DNA from 2 places in the Pseudoalteromonas sp. BSi20439 genome. Region 2 is predicted to be linked to the other one. Evidence: predicted binding sites of a transcription regulator. Region 2 holds the regulator's gene; the other holds the start of a gene.

Evidence for each region. Region 2 encodes ArgR, which controls arginine synthesis, uptake and breakdown. Its sites were predicted from a motif close to ANTGAATANNTATTCANT; they were not measured.
Region 1: a site for ArgR is predicted at 989-1,006, ahead of argC (N-acetyl-gamma-glutamyl-phosphate reductase). Genes of this name have one in related genera too.

The regions. Positions count from the first base shown of each region.
Region 1 is NZ_BADW01000090.1:28,814-32,715, reverse strand. Features, by position in the region: gene argE (acetylornithine deacetylase) at 1-932, opposite strand, end outside; gene argC (N-acetyl-gamma-glutamyl-phosphate reductase) at 1,154-2,167, shown strand; gene argB (acetylglutamate kinase) at 2,164-2,931, shown strand; gene P20439_RS08130 (ornithine carbamoyltransferase) at 2,939-3,871, shown strand; gene P20439_RS08125 (argininosuccinate synthase) at 3,868-3,902, shown strand, end outside.
Region 2 is NZ_BADW01000099.1:148,328-152,229, forward strand. Features, by position in the region: gene P20439_RS09595 (ABC transporter ATP-binding protein) at 1-545, shown strand, start outside; gene P20439_RS09600 (Dyp-type peroxidase) at 585-1,484, shown strand; gene argR (transcriptional regulator ArgR) at 1,540-2,007, opposite strand; gene mdh (malate dehydrogenase) at 2,233-3,165, shown strand; gene ispB (octaprenyl diphosphate synthase) at 3,243-3,902, opposite strand, start outside.

The DNA.
Region 1 (3,902 bases), on a different contig from region 2:
AACGCGCTGTCTGTGCTTCCTGTAAATGCTGGAATTGGCTCATGTAAATCAATCACACTGACCGAATTAGGGTATTGCTGATTTATATCGTAGGTTGCATCAAGCAGCAATGCTTGCAGCTCTTGTACACTTAAGCCAGGAAGAGGGCGCATATCAATGTGCATTTCACAGCAACCGCAAATCCGATTTGCATTATCGCCCCCATGAATATTACCTAAATTGAGCGTTGGGTGAGGAATTTCAAAGTGATTTATTGAATATTTATTCTTAAGTTGTTCTTTTAAGATTAGCAATTTTGTAATCACTTTATGCATCACTTCGATGGCGTTAAGACCCCGTTCGGGATCTGAGCTATGTCCTGAACGGCCGACAACTCTTATTGCTGTACTCATATGACCTTTATGAGTAAATACCGGAGTCATATCAGTAGGTTCACCAATAATACAGCGACTTGGCTTTAAATTTGGGTGCTTACAGATTTGTTGCGCGCCAGCCATAGTGGTTTCTTCGTCTGCGGTGGCTAATATTAAAATTGGTTGTGTTTGTTGCTTTTCATCAAGCTCACTAATAGCCTGCAGTACAAAAGCAAAAAAACCTTTCATATCAATGCTACCTAAGCCAAATAGTTTGTTATCTCGCTCAGTTAATTTAAATGGGTTGTGATTCCAACGACTATCATCAAATGGCACTGTATCAGTGTGGCCTGCTAGCATTAAACCGCCGTCGCCTTGACCGCGTTTTGCTAATAAGTTGTAGCGACCTTTGTTGCCTTCTAACTCTATTATTTCACAGTTAAAACCTAAGCTTTCACACCATTGCGCTAGCAATTCAATGACACTTTTATTACTCATGCATAAATGATCTTCAATGGCACTGATAGAGGGGGCAGCAATCAATTGCTGGTACATCGAAATAAATGACGGCAGAGACATAAAAAATTCCAAAATAAGTATTCATTTTAATTGCATAACAATATAAAAGTATTTATGATGAATATCAATTCACTTTTTAAGCATAAATATATTAAAGTTACGCCATGAAAATAATACGACGATAGTTATCACTCACAAATTTAATCTGTTTGGCTGGGTTAGACCCTAGTGTAAACAAACAACATGGAATGTGGTCACTAATTTTAGATAAAGAGTAAATAATGAACGTAGTAATTATAGGTGCCAGCGGTTACAGCGGCGCAGAACTGGCTAGCTTAGTAGCAAAACATCCAACGCTTTCACTAACTGGCTGTTATGTATCAGCGCAAAGTTTAGATAAACATAAATTGCTTAGTGAATTGTATCCTGAGCATTTAGGGTTACTTGATTTACCTTTGCAGCCACTAAATGAACATGCACTTGCTGATATCACTCATTCAGCAGATTACGTTTGTCTGTGCACCGATCATAAAGTAAGTGTGGATTTAGCGCCTCAGTTTTTAGCGATGGGCAAAAAGGTATTTGACCTTTCCGGTGGCTATCGTCTTGCAAGTAATGATGATTACGTTACTTATTATGGTTTTGAACACCAGCATCCAGAGCTCCTCAATGAAGCTGCATATGGCCTTGCAGAGTGGAATAGTGAGGCCATTGCAAAGGCGCAGTTAGTTGCTGTAGCTGGCTGCTACCCAACTGCCGCATTAAACGCATTAAAGCCTCTTCAGCAAGCTGGATTGCTAAGTGATGAGCGGATTATTATTAATGCTGTATCGGGAGTAACTGGAGCAGGTCGTAAAGCAAGTATTGGCACACATTTTTGCGAAGTATCGCTTGCTGCTTATGGTTTGTTTAACCATCGTCATGGGCCTGAAATACAACAGCACCTAGGTCATGAGGTGTTATTTACTCCTCATTTAGGTAATTTCCCGCGCGGTATTTTAGAAACTATTTATGTGCAATTAAAGCCGGGTGTGACCAGTGAGCAAGTAGCTAAAGCGTATCAAGTCTTAGCGGATGAGCCATTAATTCGTTTGCTTGGCAGCAAAATCCCTTCGATTAAAGGGGTGGCCAAACAACCTTATGTAGATATTGCGTGGCAGCAGCAAGGCTCACAGTTAATAGTAATGGCAGCAATTGACAACTTATTAAAAGGGGCAGCTGGTCAGGCTCTGCAATGTATTAATTTGTCAATGGGTTTGCCTCACACTACAGGCTTAGTAGGAGCGTTTAAATGAGCAGTAAAACGTGGGTTATTAAACTCGGTGGCGCAGTACTCAATACTGAAAATGCCGCTAAAGCGCTTTTTGAGGTTCTTAATGAGCAACATGATGCACAATTTGTCATTGTGCATGGTGGTGGCTCATTAGTTGATAGCTGGTTAAAAGAGGCTGGTTTTGCCAGTGCTAAACACCAAGGTTTACGTATTAGCCCTAAAGAACAGATGCCTTATATTGTTGGAGCCCTTGCGGGTGCGGCAAACAAACAACTCATGGCGCAAGCAATTAGTGTTGGTCATAAGCCGGTGGGGTTAAGTTTATATGAAGCAGGGATCACCGCCTCGCAAAAATTAAAAGCATTGGGTCAAGTAGGTCAATGTCACAACAATGCTGATTCTATTATTAATGATTTACTCAGTGCTGGCCGGTTACCAATCATCAGTTCTATCGGCTTTGATGAGCAGGGCTTGTTATACAACGTTAATGCCGATGAAGCAGCCGCCGCAGTGGCAAATAATTTAAATGCAGAACTTATTTTTATGACGGACGTAGAGGCGGTACTTGATGCCAATAAGCAGCCTTTACATCAACTTGACACAAAACACATTGATACTTTAATTGCAGAGGGAGTAATTGTGGGCGGGATGGAGGTCAAAGTTAAGACCAGTCTTCACGCTGCCCAACATTTACGACGCGGTGTGTACATTTCCAGCTGGCAAAAGCCAGAAAACTTAACTGCTTTGCTGCAAGGCGAGCATGTCGGAACTAAAGTAACACCATAGGTTGAACATGTTTAAAGATTTTTTAACGGGTCTAGAATTAGACCAACAAGGCGCACTAAATTTATTAAAATTAGCGCAAGATATTAAAGAAAGCCCTGCAAAGTATAGCCAAGTGCTAGCTGGTAAGTCAGTGGTTACTTTGTTTGAAAAGCAAAGTTTACGTACTCGCCTTTCATTTGATATTGGTATAAACCGTTTAGGGGGCCATGCGGTATACCTTGACCAACAAAATGGTGCAATGGGCGCCCGCGAATCAATAAAAGATTTTGCCTTAAATATTTCGACTTGGGCAGACGGGATTGTTGCGCGGGTTAATCAGCACAGTACGTTAACGACACTCGGTGAGTATTCATCCGTTCCTGTGATTAACAGTTTGTGTGATTTATATCACCCATGCCAAGCATTAGCTGATTTTTTAACGCTACAAGAAGTACATGGTGATGTTAGCCAGTTAAAGCTTGCCTACCTAGGTGAGGGCAATAATGTAACGCACTCATTAATGCTATTAGCCGCTACTTTAGGAACAGACTTTGTCGCTGTAACACCAAAAGGCAGCTCACCTGATTCGCAAGTACTTAAAAAAGCAGAGCAAATAGCAGCGATGAATGGCGCTTCTGTAATGGTAAGTGACAGGGTTGAGGCTGCAGTAGGCGCTAATGTTGTTTACGCCGATACCTGGGTATCAATGGGGGATACAACTCCTCTTGAGCAAGTAAAAGAAAAATACATGCCTTATCAATTAAACCAGGCATTGTTAGAAAAAACTGGTGCAACTACGGTATTACATTGCCAACCGGCACACCGTGAGTTTGAAATTACTTCTGAGGTAATGGATGGCCCTGCATCAAAAATTATACAGCAAGCAGAAAACCGCATGCATGCGCAAAATGCGCTATTAGTTACATTGTTAAATCCAAATTTTGTTAAGGAACACCTATGAGTTCAATTAAAAAAGTCGTTTTAGCCTATTC
Region 2 (3,902 bases):
TCCGATTTGAATTAATCGCCGATATTAGGCGTATTATTAAAGCTCAGCAAGTGTCGGCAGTGTTTGTTACTCACTCAAAAGAAGAGGCGTTTGCATTTTCAGATACGCTTGCGGTTATGCATCAAGGTAAAATTGCGCAGCAAGGCACGCCAGAGCAGCTTTTTGCCAAACCAAGCTCAAAGGAGGTTGCAGAATTTCTGGGTCAGGGCATATACTTAAGCGCAACTGTATTAACAGCCACTGAATATAAAACACAGTTTGGTGTGGTTAAATCAATACTGCCACAGCAATGCGCAGTGGCTAAAAAGGGTGTTATTTATGTGCGCCCACATCAACTTGAACTTGCCAGTAATAATGATAACGAGCTGGAGTGTGAGTGCGTAACTATACTAAGTAGTCGCTTTATTGGCTCTGCTTATGTATACACTGTGGTTATTGCTGAACAAGAAATAGAAGTTGCAGCTCAGTATGGCCAGTCATTTGAAATTAATGAACAGGTTATAATAAAAATAAAACCGCACACGGTGAATTTTTTTGAATCGTAATTAATCACTGTGTTTTGCTCTAAAAAGTAAGGAATAACAATGGCGCAAGCGCAATCAGGGATTTGTGCTGAAGCAAACTTACACGGTTTGCACTTATTTTTTAATGTACTTGATGGTCACGACGAATCACTTCGCGCTAAGCTTAAACAAGTGAGCGATATTGAAGATGAGTTTAGTGATCAGTTCTCTGAATCTATGCTTTCTTGCATGGTGGCAATTGGCGCCCAATATTGGCCGCATATTTTACCTGACTTCATGCCAAGCGAGCTGCAAAGCTTTCCTAATATTACCCATAGCGACTTTGTTATGAGTGCAAGGCCATGTGATTTGTTTGTGCAAATCCGCTCAGACAGAGAAGATGTAAACCATTTGTTTGCACTACAAATACTCAAGCTATTCACCCCAGATGTTGAGCTAGTTGAGCAAATTTGTAATTTTCGCTTTTTAGATGGCCGAGACTTTAATGGCTTTATTTATGCGGGCGATACTCCCCATGGCCGTCAAAAACGTGTAACGGCGTTAGTTAATAAGCCTGATAGTTTTGAAGATCAAGGTAGTTACATTCATGTGCAGCGCTATAAGCACGACTTGAGCTTGTGGCAGCATTTGTCATTACATGAACAAGAGCAAATAATGGGTCGTACACGCCTTGATAATACCTTGCTCAGCCCCGCACTTGAAAGTAGCCATGCAACCCGCAGTGAATTAAAAGATGAACAAGGTCAGGCACTGTTACTCAACCAAAGCATGCCTTATGGCGATGTATATGAGCAAGGTATGTTAGTGATCACGTGCTCTGCTAAAGGAGATGCATTCGAAAAAGTGCTAACTAGCCGACTAGGGCAGGGGGAAGATTATGACCACTGGCTTGATTTTACTCAGGCGGATATGGGCTCTGCATTTTTTGCCCCTTCAGTGCGATTTTTAAAGCAGTTATAACAGTTGTAAAACGGCTACGTAGTGATCATAGCCGTTTCAATCACAGCGTTAGTGGTTAAACCGTATCAAATAAAATACGCACACGCTCTAGTGTGAGGTCTATTTCTGAGATTTTAGCTGGTGCGATAAAAATAGTATCATCGCCGGCAATAGTGCCTAGTACGCCGTCTGCTTTGCCTAATGAATCAAGTAAACGCGCAATGAGTTGAGCAGCCCCTGGGCTGGTGCGAATAATAATCATCATTTCGTTATGCATAATATCAATAACGAGTTGGCGCAACGGGCTCTTAGCGGTTGGTACTCCCATTTCGGCGGGTAAACAGTACACCATTTCTTGTTTTGCATTACGGGTGCGTACCGCGCCAAACTTACTTAACATTCGCGACACTTTACTTTGGCTAATATTATCAAAGCCTTGTTCTTTTAACGCATCAACTATTTCGCCCTGTGAGCCAAAGTTTTCTTCTTTTAAAAGTGCTTTAAAGGCTTTAACCAATGCTTCTTGTTTATCTTGTGGTTGCATAGTGTCTAATTAGTTATGTAATAGATACCGCAAATTCTACACAAAAATGCATAATTATGCAGCAGTTGTTTGCTTAAGTTGCCATTTTGCTGCGTTTAAACAGCAAAGTTTACAACTATGGTCGAAAATATAGCTAAAATAAGCAGGATAAATTTGTTTTTAGTCGTTAATTTCTTTATCTTATGAACCACAAATATTTCCTACCTCAAATCACGGAGAATTCCAATGAAAGTTGCTGTATTAGGTGCTGCAGGCGGTATCGGTCAAGCGTTGTCTTTATTATTAAAAACAGGTTTACCAGCTGGCTCTGAATTATCACTATATGATGTTGCGCCAGTAGTTCCTGGTGTTGCTGTTGACCTTTCTCACATCCCAACAGATGTTAAAGTTGCAGGTTTTGGTGCTGACGATTTAGATAAAGCATTAACAGGTTGTGATATCGTTCTTATCCCAGCGGGTATGCCACGTAAGCCAGGTATGGATCGTGCTGATTTATTTAATGTTAACGCTGGTATCATCAAAACACTAGCAGAAGGCATTGTTGCTAACTGTCCTAAAGCGCTTGTGGGTATTATTACTAACCCAGTTAACGGCACTGTACCAATTGTTGCTGAAGTATTTAAAAAAGCAGGTACTTATGATGCTAAACGTGTATTCGGTATTACAACACTCGATGTGATCCGTTCTGAAGCGTTCATTGCTGAGCTTAAAGGCGTTGACGTAGCAAGCGTTAAAGTTCCAGTAATTGGTGGCCACTCAGGCACAACTATCCTACCGTTACTTTCTCAAGTTGAAGGTGTTACTTTCACTGATGAAGAAGTGGCTGCACTGACTCCACGTATCCAAAACGCGGGTACTGAAGTAGTTAATGCTAAAGCGGGCGGTGGTTCTGCAACATTATCAATGGGTGCTGCTGCTGCACGTTTTTGTATGTCTTTAGTTAAAGGCTTACAAGGTGAAGACGTTGTAGATTATGCATATGTTGCTGTTGAAAATGGCGATGCAGAGTACTTCGCACATCCAGTACGTTTAGGTAAAAATGGCGTAGAAGAAATTCTTTCTTACGGCACACTAAGCGCATTTGAAGAGCAAGCAAAAAATGACATGCTTGAAACTCTGAAAAAAGACATTAAAGAAGGTGTTGATTTTATGGCGTAATAGCCAAAATTAACCCAATAAAAAAAGCCTGCATTTGCAGGCTTTTTTATTGCTCGGAATTATCTACACAGTATAACTTAGTGGTCGCGATCAACCGCTATTCTAGCTAAGCTAATTAATGCTTGCTTGTAACTTGATTCAGCTAAGCAATCTAAACAAGCAATTGCTTTCTCTGCTTCTTGCTCTGCTTTTTGCATAGTGAACTCAAGGGCATTGGTATGTTTAAGTGCAGCGAGTATCTCATCTAGATGCTCCATACCATTACAGTGCTCAATAGCGTCTCTTATTAACTGTGTTTGATGCTCACTACCGTGTTGCATTGCATATATAAGAGGTAACGTCGGCTTACCTTCAGCTAAATCATCGCCAATGTTTTTACCAAGTTGGTCGGCATCAGCGTTGTAATCTAAAACATCATCCACTAACTGAAAAGCAGTGCCTAAATGCATACCATACAAATTAAGTGCGTTTAATACACTGTCATCTTGCTCAGTAATAATAGCAGCTAGCCCGGTTGCAGCTTCAAATAACTTGGCGGTTTTAGAGTAAATAACCTGCATATAACTGGCTTCAGTAGTATCTGGGTCATTACAGTTCATTAATTGCAGCACTTCGCCTTCAGCAATAATATTGGTTGCATCGGCTAATACTTGCATTATCTGCATTTTACCAAGGCCTACCATTAGCTGAAACGAGCGAGTATAAATAAAGTCTCCCACGAGAACACTGGCGGCATT